Regions from separate parts of the Lentibacillus juripiscarius genome, predicted to be linked through region 2. Evidence: predicted binding sites of a transcription regulator. Region 2 holds the regulator's gene; the other holds the start of a gene.
What was found. Region 2 encodes NrdR, which represses ribonucleotide reductase genes. Its sites were predicted from a motif close to AACACNATATATNGTGTT; they were not measured.
Positions count from the first base shown of each region.

Region 1: ACFSUO_RS00085 (vitamin B12-dependent ribonucleotide reductase) is a predicted target of NrdR. The motif match lies at 3,326-3,343, and genes of this name have one in related genera.

Region 1 covers NZ_JBHUNA010000001.1:10,350-16,209, forward strand. The annotation lists gene mntR (transcriptional regulator MntR) at 98-517, opposite strand; gene ACFSUO_RS00085 (vitamin B12-dependent ribonucleotide reductase) at 654-3,212, opposite strand; gene ACFSUO_RS00090 (rhodanese-like domain-containing protein) at 3,622-3,987, shown strand; gene gcvPB (aminomethyl-transferring glycine dehydrogenase subunit GcvPB) at 4,198-5,655, opposite strand; gene gcvPA (aminomethyl-transferring glycine dehydrogenase subunit GcvPA) at 5,645-5,860, opposite strand, start outside.
Region 2 covers NZ_JBHUNA010000030.1:35,840-41,699, forward strand. The annotation lists T-box leader at 1-159, opposite strand, end outside; gene ytxC (sporulation protein YtxC) at 222-1,064, opposite strand; gene dnaI (primosomal protein DnaI) at 1,285-2,220, opposite strand; gene ACFSUO_RS12750 (replication initiation and membrane attachment family protein) at 2,232-3,596, opposite strand; gene nrdR (transcriptional regulator NrdR) at 3,643-4,113, opposite strand; gene ACFSUO_RS12760 (cytosolic protein) at 4,129-4,536, opposite strand; gene ACFSUO_RS12765 (hypothetical protein) at 5,205-5,393, opposite strand; gene ACFSUO_RS12770 (DUF3888 domain-containing protein) at 5,532-5,860, shown strand, end outside.

The sequences.
Region 1 (5,860 bases), on a different contig from region 2:
CCTTCTCTAGTCATCCATTCTGACAAAGAATTCCTGTTTTATATATAGGCAGGCGTGCAGGAAAATAGAACAAAGAATACACTACTGGCGCAGACGATTATGCTTCGTTTTCTTCAATAGTCTGGTGTAACTGTTCAACACGTATGCTGTCCTGTTTGAAATACTGCACCAAGTCACCGATCCTGTCGATTGAATTCCAGCTAAGATGATGCTCGATGCCTTCAACATCTTCATAAATTTTATCACTGTCCACACCAATCACTTCAAGAAATTCTTCAAGCAGTTCATGCCTGTAAACAAGCCGTTCACCAAGTTTCTGGCCTTTGGCTGTCAAAATGAACCCCCGGTATTTCTCATAGTTGAGATATCCGTCTTTGTCCAATTTTTGCACCATTTTCGTAACAGATGACGGGTGAACCTCCAGTGTTTCTGCGATATCGGATACACGGGCATATCCTTTTGATTTCATTAAATTGTGTATCAGTTCAATATAATCCTCCATGCTCGGAGTAGGCACCTGAATCACTCATTTCATGGGAATAATTTTTTAGCTTATGCAACAATGTTTCTCTTTAAAGCATACACGATAGGTGCACGTTGGACAAGTCACAAACAAAAAGAAGGACGGCCATGCCGCCCCCCTTTTGAGGAAATTATAATCCGCACTTCAGCTGTGCGCCGCAGCTTGTACACGTATTACAGCCGCCTAATTCTTCAACACTTCCATTCCGGCATACTGGGCAAGTGTCGCCGACTTCCGATCCAAAGGTGACATTGGTTTTATCCAACTCCTGAATGGTATCCATCAGAACAACTTTCGGCCTTTCCTCTTCAAAAAGTTCGGTTTGTTCACTTGCTGCATTTTCTTCTGCTTTTAAGGTGAGCACTTGTGTATCACGGCTACCGTCGACGTATACGGTTCCACCTTTTGCACCGCCATTGTATAATCGCTGGTACACACTTTCCACCTGATCAACCGTATATCCTTTTGGTGCATTAACCGTTTTGGATATGGAACTGTCCACCCATTGCTGTATGACACACTGGGTATCCGCGTGTGCCTCTGGGCTTAGGTCCATTGCGGACACAAACCAGTCCGGCAGACTGTCTGAATCCTGTTCAGGATGCTCATCAAGGTACTCCTGAACAATGTCAGCTTTAACCTCAATAAACTTGCCTAATCTGCCGCTTCTGTAATACGAAAATGAGAAATATGGTTCCAGTCCGGTACTCACGCCAGCCATCGTTCCGGTGCTTCCAGTCGGTGCAACCGTCAGCAGGTGGGAATTACGGATGCCGTGGTCGCGTATTGCTTCTTTAATATCATCCGGCATTTTTTGCATGTATCCCGTGTTCACGAATGCCTCCCGCAATTCTTTTGTTTCGGCATCGGTCTCGCCGACGAGGAACGGGAAACTGCCTTTTTCTTTTGCCAGTTCAATCGACTCACGATAAGCAGTTGTTGCGATTGTTTCAAAAATACGGTCAACGAGTTTATTGCCTTCTTCTGATCCATATTTTGTCTGACAGTAAATCAATAAATCATGAAGACCCATGACACCTAGACCTACACGTCGCTCGCCTAGTGCCTGTTTTTTATTTTCTTCAAGGAAGTATGGTGTTGCGTCAATGACATTATCCTGCAGACGGACACCTGTCCTGACTGTCTGCTTCAGCTTTGCAAAATCCACTGTCTTCGTTTGTTTATCAGCCATTTCAGCCAGATTGACTGCGGCAAGGTTGCAGACGGAATAAGGTGCAAGCGGCTGTTCCCCACACGGATTTGTCGCAACGACCTGATCGCCATAGGCTTGTGCGTTTGTCATTTCATTGGCATTGTCAATAAAGAAAATGCCCGGCTCAGCCGAATAGGTCGCACAAATATTAATCAAATTCCATAGTTCTTTCGCCTTCACACGACGATAGACACGAACCCCGTAGCCCATCGCTTCCCATTTGCGAACATCTCCAACTTCATGCCATTTTTCGTTATAAGCACGCATCTCTTCCTCGGTATAATTTTCAACGTCTGGAAAACGGAGTTCATAGAAATCATCATTCTCAACGGCTTCCATGAAGTCTTTGGTAATGCAAACGGAAATATTGGCACCGGTCAGGAATTCCGGGTTATGAACCGTATACGTCCCAGCGGTCAGCAATTTCTGCTCTGCTTCACGAATAGCCGCCTGTGTAAAGCCACCTTGACCAGGCATGGACCGATAGTTGACGATCCCCTGATATAAATCGGTTTCTGTTTCCGTCAATGGTGTAAAATTCAGCTTCTCCTGTGCAAGCTTTTTAATCTGCTCGTCTTCGGTGTTTTCAATCAGATACCTAAGTATTCTCGGGTTCTGCATTTTAGAAATAATGAATTCGATAATATCGGGATGCGAATCAACCAGCATGATCATTTGGGCTCCACGTCTCGATCCGCCTTGTTCTACTAAATGGGTCAGTTTCGCAATATCATCCAGCCAGGATACCGAACCGGACGATTTGCCGTTCACCCCCCTGGCGAGTGCATTTCGCGGCCTAAGGGTCGATCCGTTGGTACCGACGCCACCACCCCGTGACATAATTTCCATCACTTGCTTGCGGTGGTCTGAAATTCCTTCACGGGAATCTTTGATATACGGCATGACGTAACAATTGAAATAGGTGACATCTGTGTCCGCACCGGCACCGTACAGAACGCGACCGGCAGGAATAAAATTCATACTGCTTAATTCCTGGTTAAATTTCTCAAACCATTCATCCTGTTTTTCTTTCGTTAATTCTACCTCTGCCAAGCCGTTTGCATTTCGTCTGGCAATTTGTTCGTAGTAAAGTTCCAAAGGTTTGTCGATCACATCAAGAGAGCGCCGCACAACACCTGTGGCCGCTTCCTCCTCATCATCAAGAACGGACAGAAACTCGGAATCTACCTGAATGGCAGCGTCCGAGTTGTCCCAATCAATAGATTTAATAAAGCCATGGCCACGTGCAGGAAACTTCGGGTCTGCCTTAACTGTCAGAACGACGAAATCCCCGGCTTTAAGTGTCCGCTTTGCGGTATCTTTGAATGCATACCGGTCGAGCATAACCAGCCTGGAAACACCTTTGTGCGTCCGTTTCATATCATCTGTAATCGGGTGAACCTGAGGGAAAAGTCTTATATCTTCATTCAATGATTGCACATCGATGTCAAGCTGATTTTCAACAGCAGTCGACATAATGGGGTCACTCCTTTATAAGGTTGTCCGGCATGGTAACTCACCATGCTGTTACTAATAACATATCATACTTCACTTTAAGAAAACAATATATAGTACATAACTTAAATTTGAATACAATATATGGGGTGAAGAGAACAAATACAATATGATTTGTCAATCGTAAGAAAGGATAAGTATATCAAGATAATGAAAGGATAATCAAGCTAATCGCGTAAAAAACAATTTTTTTGGGATTTTTAAATTATCCATTCAGCAGGAAATTCTGCAGGTTCCCACAATATCCGCCATTCCCATTTTTTGAGGATCTGAACATTGACTAATTTCCACAGCAAAAAATACTTTGAAAAATAGAGCGATACAGCATATAATAGACTCGATAGCAATGTGAATGACGGGGGAACAAATTATGGAGTATTTGATTATAGTAATAGTTGCGCTTCTGGCCTTTGGAATGTTCCGGTTCTTCAGACAAAAAAACTTTTTGAAAACCTTGACCGAAGAACAGTTCCGGGAAGGCTACCGTAAGGCGCAGCTCATTGATGTTCGTGAACCAAATGAATTCAAAAAAGGCCATATACTTGGCGCGCGGAATATTCCGCTGACACAGCTAAAACAGAGGCTTGTGGAATTGCGCAAGGATAAACCGGTCTACCTCTATTGTCAGAGCGGCACAAGGTCAGCACGAGCGGCCCAGCTGCTTCATAAAAAAGGATACGACGATTTGAGCCAGCTGAAAGGTGGCTTTAAAAAATGGACGGGGAAAGTCAAATGATGACCAGCGTTCCGGTCAGTGCCACGTAGTACTTCTTTGACTGGACACGAGCCGGCCAACCGGGCCATCATCTTTATAAGCCCTTAAAAAATGGACGGGGATTTATTTCCCCGTCCATTTTTTGCTTTGATTCTTATTTTATTAAAGGCTGTTTTCTAAAAGACTGTTGCTTTTTGCTTCACTCTACAGAATAAAACCTTGCTTAACAATTTATTTCGAGTAACGCAGTACCGGTTTCCGGGCTGCGGTTGTTTCATCCATTCTCTTGACCGGTGTATGATGTGGTGCTTCCTGAACCAGTTCCGGATTGTCTTTAGCTTCCTCGGAAATAGCTAGCATAGCATCGACAAAACTATCCAGCATTTCTTTCGATTCCGTTTCTGTCGGCTCTGCCATCATCGCCTCTTCCACGTTTAGCGGGAAATAGATGGTCGGCGGATGGAAATCATAATCTAAAAGACGTTTGGCAATATCCAGCGTACGGACACCAAGTTTCTTTTGTTTTTTGCCGGACAGAACAAATTCATGCTTGCAATGCTGCGAATATGGTAATACATATTCCTTTTCCAGCCTGCGCATCAAGTAATTCGCATTCAGTACGGCATATTCGCTTACTTTTTTAAGTCCCTCGGCACCCATCGTGCGAATGTAGGTATAAGCACGCAAATTAATCCCAAAGTTTCCATAATATGGTTTTACGCGACCAATGGATAAAGGCCGGTCATCGTCAAACATATACTGGCCATCCTTTTTAACCAGCAGCGGTTTCGGAAGGTATGGCGCAATTTCACTGGATACTCCGACAGGACCTGATCCTGGCCCACCGCCACCATGTGGTCCAGTAAATGTCTTGTGCAAATTCAGGTGGACAACATCAAAGCCCATGTCTCCCGGTCTTGCATAGCCCATGATTGCATTAAGGTTAGCCCCGTCATAATACAGTCTTCCCCCTGCATGATGAACAATCTCAGCCATTTCAAGAATTTCCGTTTCAAACAAGCCAAGCGTGTTCGGATTAGTAAGCATCAGCGCGGCTGTCTCCTCATTTACAACACGTTTTAAATCCTCAAGGTCAACAAGTCCCTGATCGTTTGTTTTGACCGTGACCACATCAAAGCCAGCAACGGAAACAGAAGCTGGATTTGTTCCATGAGCGGAATCCGGTACAACCACTTTTGTCCGGTTATAATCACCATTCGCCTCATGAAAAGCCCTGATCATCATAAGACCGGTCCACTCACCTTGTGCACCTGCGGCCGGCTGCAGGGAAAATTCATGCATTCCAGTTAACTCTGCAAGAGATGTCTGCAAATCATACATCATTTCCATGGCACCCTGAACTGACTTCGGATCCTGATGTGGATGCAATTGACTAAATCCATCGAACCGAGCCACATCTTCATTTATTTTCGGATTGTATTTCATGGTACAGGATCCAAGCGGATAGAATCCAGAATCAACCCCGTAATTCCGCTTGGACAGTGCCGTGTAGTGACGCATAATTTCCAGCTCACTCACTTCAGGCAAGTCAGGTGCTTCTGTCCGGATATAGGCATCATCAAACTCACTATCCAAGTCCAGCTCCGGTACATCAAGATCCGGAAAACTATAACTTGTTCTCCCCTCCTGGCCGCGTTCAAAAATTAATGGAAAATCCTTATTTGCCATGAATATCCCTCACTTCTTTTACAAAAGTATCCATCTCCGCTTTTGTACGAATTTCAGTGACGGCAATCAGCATATGCCCCTTTAGTTCCGGATACGCTTTTTCCAGATCGTAGCCACCAATAATTCCGCTGTCTAACAGCCTTTCGTTAACACTAGTGACATTTTCCGAAAGTTTTACAGCCAGCTCATTGAAAAATGGGCCGTC
Region 2 (5,860 bases):
CGATCGTTAACGCTGATGAGGCGCTGCTGTTTACTTCCTCGGTTCAACAGCAGAGTTCAAAGGGGGTAATCATTTGTCCGATCAGTGGAAGCTTTCAGCCAATGACTTCCTTCTCTTTGCTGCCGGGGCAAATAATCATGTCCTTATCGTTACTTTTAACTAGCTTAAAATGATATTTGTTTTATTATAGCTCCCGTTCCACATAAAATCAAGTCCTTTTTTCATTTATGTGTCAGTTGATATGGAAATGGAAATCGCTTCTTTGGTTCGAATGTCACGCGCTCCTGAAAGACGTTGATGACGGTCAGTGTTTTTGCATCTGACGGGCTGTCTCCGTAAATATAGATGGTTTCCGGACACATGGCAATCAGTGGTGCAAGATTCCACTCATCCTCGTCAAGTCCAACCATATAAAGCGGTTCCTCTTGCATCAGCCTCCGCAGTTCAATTCTGGAAAAGCGTTTCCCATCCGGTCTGTAAAAAGAAAACGGCTCGCCCTGGAGAACGTGAACCGTATGAAACATGGATTTGCGTTGTCCGATATGGTTGCGCAGCATGTCAATAAACGCTTGGTGATCCTCTTCCAGTTTGAATTCGTCAATGGCCAGTCCAACATAGTGAGCAAGCTGATCCTTAAACACTTTTGACTGAAAGTTGACAATGGAATCAAAATGAACCGCTCCGGAATGTTTAATATTGGCGGAGAAAAGCGAGTAAAGAAGACGGCATGGATCCTTATTGTTTCTTATAATCTGACTATCATCCACATCACCCGTGACGATACGATAGGACAAATCCATAATGCGTTCAACTTCATCAGGATTCGAATAATAATAATAATCTTTAATAATAGCATCCAGCATATCCGTTAGCCGATGTGAAACAAATACACCGACCATTGCCTCGGCGATTGTCTCCATTAGATCGTTGCCGGGCACCTGATAATCCAGCTGTAAATGATTCCCCCATTCTTTATTGTTTTTCCAGTGCAGCTCAAGCTTTTTGTTAATTTGAAATAAATACTCACAAAAACGTATTGCCTCTTTATCCGATTCGAAATACACTTCAAGCAAATACATCACCCTCACCCAAGACCAAACTGTTACATTATATGGACATCCATACCGAAACATGTATACTCCATAAAAACTAGTAACTATCTTTGTCCAGGCTCAGTAAGATAGGGAGATGCACGATGCTAGTGCCTGTTGCAAAAAAAGGTGTCTATCCAGTTTCTTGAACCAGACAAACACCCTTCGGACCGACCGTGGTTTCTCATGAGAATTACTGGCCATCCCGGCGGTTTTCACCACCCAGACCAACTTCTTTACTAACCTGTTTGATTCGCTCGATGATACGGCCAGCTTTCACTGTTTCATTGCCGCCCCGGCTAGTGGAGGCCATTTGCTGCTCCAACTGTTCCAGACTGTAGTTGGACGTGAAGAACACTGGCATATTTTCCATCATCCGATACTGCAGAATGGATCCAAGTATTTCGTCCCGGAACCAGGCGGACTGGGTTTCCGCACCGATATCATCAAGCATGAGCACATCGGTGTTTTTAAAGTAATTGATTTTTTCATTAATCGAATCATCTTTAATGGAGCTCTTCATTTCCCGGACAAATTCAGGCATGTAAATTAGCATCGATGATTTATTGTACTCTTTCAGTGCATTGGCTAGTGCACCGATTAGATAAGTCTTGCCGACACCGAATGGACCGTGGAAATAAATACCTTTTGCAGGCAATTCGTTGCTAGCATTATTCAGGAAAAGAAGTAGCTGCCGAATACCTTCTCCTCGTTCACTATCATGGTCAATGTCGGCTATCGTTGCATCCAGTATTTCTTTCGGCATATATAAACTTTGAATAAGACTCTGCTGTTCCCGCTGTTTTTCCACATCAATCCTGTTATGACATTTCTCGTAAACCAGATGAATTTCGCCATTTTCAGTCTGAAGAACAGGGGAGTAACCTTGCAGCATGTTGATACACTGTCCGAATGATGCACACTTGTCACACTGCTTGGATTGTGTCTTATATTCATGAAGTTTAATCAGGTTCTTGTCCACTTCCTGCTGGGACAGCTGCGGATTTCGTGACAGGAATGCCTGTATTTCCGGATCATTCAGTACTTCTTCCCGAACACGCAAATAATTTTCTTTGAAGTTTTTGTTTTTTTGCATCCATTTTTTCAGTTCCGATTGTACCGGCTTCATGTAAATCATCCTTACGATTGACTATTCTTCTTCCCGGAGAACTTTTTCAGCAGCTGTTCCGTTTCGTGCCATTCTTCGTCTGATATGCCTTGCTGCTGTTTGGGAGCAGGATTAGTGTCACGCTGTTTCTTTTTTCTTTCCGTGAACCACTCGGGGACAACTTCTTTTGAAGCCGTTTTTTGGCTGGATTTTTTCTTGTTTTTGCGCTGTTGATAGTGTGCCTTTTCGTTTTTGGCAAAGCGCATGGCTTCCCTTGCCGTCTGCAGGTTAGCACGCGACCAGTGACTTGCAATCGTCTCCATATAGGCTTTGGACAGCTTCATGTTGGACTGAAGCAAAACATAGTGAATCAGCACATTCATGACCGGTGAAGGCAGGCCTTGCGTTGTCATCACTTCCCGGATTACCTTCAAATCCTGGCTGGACGCCTGACCGCCATTGGATAAGTCTTCCAACAGCTGCTTCGGTGATATCCTTTCCAGTTCTGCAATCAGCTGTTCCTCTTTTGTCGTTGGGTTGTGCGTTATTGTTTCTTCCGTTGTGTCCGGCTGTTTTTCCGTCAGCCTGACAGCGGCCTGGTGATTATTCTGGAAAAGGTCATGACACGCTTCTTTAAATTCATTTTGATTTAGTGCGTTTTCCTCTGTCAGTGCCCATAGCACGGCTTTTTCAACCTCATATTCCGGCATATCATACAGTGTCATCATCTGTGCAATCAACTGCCTGTTGGCTTGTGTCAGCACTTGTTCTGCAGGGATCATTCGCTGCTTTAGTACCCGTTCCATCCAACTGAAATCAGGTTCCGTTGACTGTTCTGGTTTTCTTTCATGCAAATTACGAGATTCTGCCGCGGGTTTCTCCAGTGTCCCTTCATCCGGCAACACGGTTTGAAAAACATCTCCAAAAGAAGCCGTAATATTTACACCTTGATTGCCTCGATGTGGTTTGGCGAAATGATCCTTCAGCATTGCAAATTTCACCTTTCCGATATGATGATACAAGAGCTGTGCAAGCATTTCATCCATAAAAAACTGTGACGGGGCAAAAGGCGGGTGTAATTCATACGTATAAATGTTGTATTCATTCGCCTGCTCCTGGAAGGTTTTTAATAAACCGATGCCTTCCAATTTCCGTCTGGTCCGGTAAAGATCATCGAGCGGCAAATCCATGTAATTCATTAATGTGTGGTGTGTCTGTACGGCCGAATCTTGCTGCAGCTCGATTTCATGCAGTAGTGTCATGTACAAGGAAATTGCCTGTATGCCGATGAGCGGCTGGTACAAATGTGTCAGTGCATGTGCAAAATCCGCCGGCAAATCTTTTTCCAGCAGTACTCGATAGCCGTCAATCGGTAAAATTTTCCCAATGTCACGCATGGTGCACAAACCCTTTCCCTATTGTAAACAAATATTTCTTTATAACTTAATCGTTTTGTTCTTTATCCGTCTTTATCAAATCTTTTAACTCATCCAAAAACACAGAGATATCCTTAAACTGCCTGTAAACAGAAGCAAAGCGAACATATGCCACCTCATCAATTGTTGACAGCTGTTCCATCACCATTTCACCTATTTGATTGCTTTCCACTTCCGATACACCTTCGTTACGCAAGGCTTTTTCAACTTCAAGTGCAACCTCTTCAATGGATTCCAGCGGGACCGGTCGTTTTTCACATGCTTTGATGAGTCCGCGTATCAATTTTTCGCGACTGTACTCCTGTCTGGTGCCATCTTTTTTAACGACAATCAGCGGAACTTCTTCAATCCGCTCAAACGTCGTGAACCGGAAACCGCACTGTTCACACTCCCTGCGCCGTCGGATGGAACGCCCTTCCTCAATCGGTCGTGAATCCAACACTTTTGTACTTTTATTCTGGCAATTTGAGCATCGCATGTTGTTTTACTCCAATCATCTGTGAGCAGGCTGTTGCTCTATGTTTTTTACAAGCGGCAGTTCTTTATCCGTATGGGCGTATAACCGCTGAATCACTTTATGGCTGAAGCCGAGATCAAATCGTAGGAATGACTCGGTTGTAACCGAAAAGTCGATGGCTGTCTGAAGCGGCTTGACCATAGTCACAGTTGCTACAATAAATGCCTTTTTACGTTCAGTAATCGTTGCGCTAATTTCACCGCGATCGCTGGAGGAAGCATGAATATCATACAACGGATCATTCCGAAATAGACTTTCCAGAATAGTTACTCCTTTATCAGCAGTTATTTTGTAATAGTGTGTCTGAAGCAAGGGATCCGTATGTGAATCATTTGTTTCCGCATGATCACTGAAATACCTGGCGATTGTTTGACGTAACGGCACTTTCCTCACCCGCTCTGTTATGAGTATATATCTTTTAATGGCTAATTTAATCATAGACTATGTTTCTATATTGTAACACGATTTTCACCACTGAAGTAAATAAAATTAATGAAATGCGTTTCCAGGTGGCGTTCATCAAAAAAGAACTGTTTTCTAAATGACTGTTGCTTTTTGCGCCACTCCAAAGAGTAAAACCCTGCTGAACAATTTCCGAAGTTATACAATAATGAACAGTTGGTCGTACTTTGTAATTATAATTCTTTCGTTAATTGGAGAAATCTATTAAGGAGGTTATTTGGAGAACGAAGGAAAAAGGAGCATAATCGCTCCTTATTGTTTTTATTAGTATGCGTTTAAATGGGCTTTGAAAAATATCTTTTACTTCATCAAATCTTTCATCGATGTGTCTAGCAACCTCTTCGATATATGGACCAGCGGTTAATTGTGCTGTCTTTCAGTTGTTCTTGTCCACAACCCGTTAATTTCCGTTTCAGGCGGACGCTTCCCGCGGGCATGGCGTCAGCCTCCTCACTTCGCTACGCTTCGTTGCGGGGTCTTCAGCTCATGCTATTCCCGCTGGAGTCGCCGCCTTCCACTCCAATCAACTGAGAGTCTGCTTATAAAACTTATTATAGAATTGCGCCCGATAACGGATAACTTGGCTTGACTTAATTATCCTTTGAATCAATTGCTTTTGTTTTAGTTTTTAAAATGACGATTATGGTCAAAGATAGCAAATTCAAAGCAAAAAGTATCCAATTATATATACTCGTAGATCCTTCTAAAAGGTAAGTTCCATACCTTAAAGTGTTAATTCCAAGAACAATCAATAATAAAGCAAAGGCTTTACCATTCACACTTTTCACCACCTATATTCGCAAGGCAGAGGCTTCTTCTTATGCGCGCCCGTTTCCGGAAGTATTATTCTTCCACACATAAACTTTTCTGAGAGGGAAATCCTAAATTTAAAACATGTGAAAGGAACGAACGACGAAATGAAAAAAACCATTATTGCCATTTGTTTAACACTTGGAATTTCAATGACCATACAACCCTTTGATTCTTTGGCAAAAGATATAAATACTGATGAACCGTCACAGGCACTACTGTACCATGATATGGTTATTTCTATGCTCCTTCCTCGTATACAAAAAAGGATAAATAAAACATACGCATCTATACTTAATGAAAGTCCAGTTGTTTACCCTTACATGGTTTATGTTAAGAATACGGAAAGAAATCATTTCCGAGGTTTTAGGTTCTCAATAACACTTAAGGTTATTCCTGTAGTTGGTCCGCATATTTCAGTTGGAGCGGACAAAAT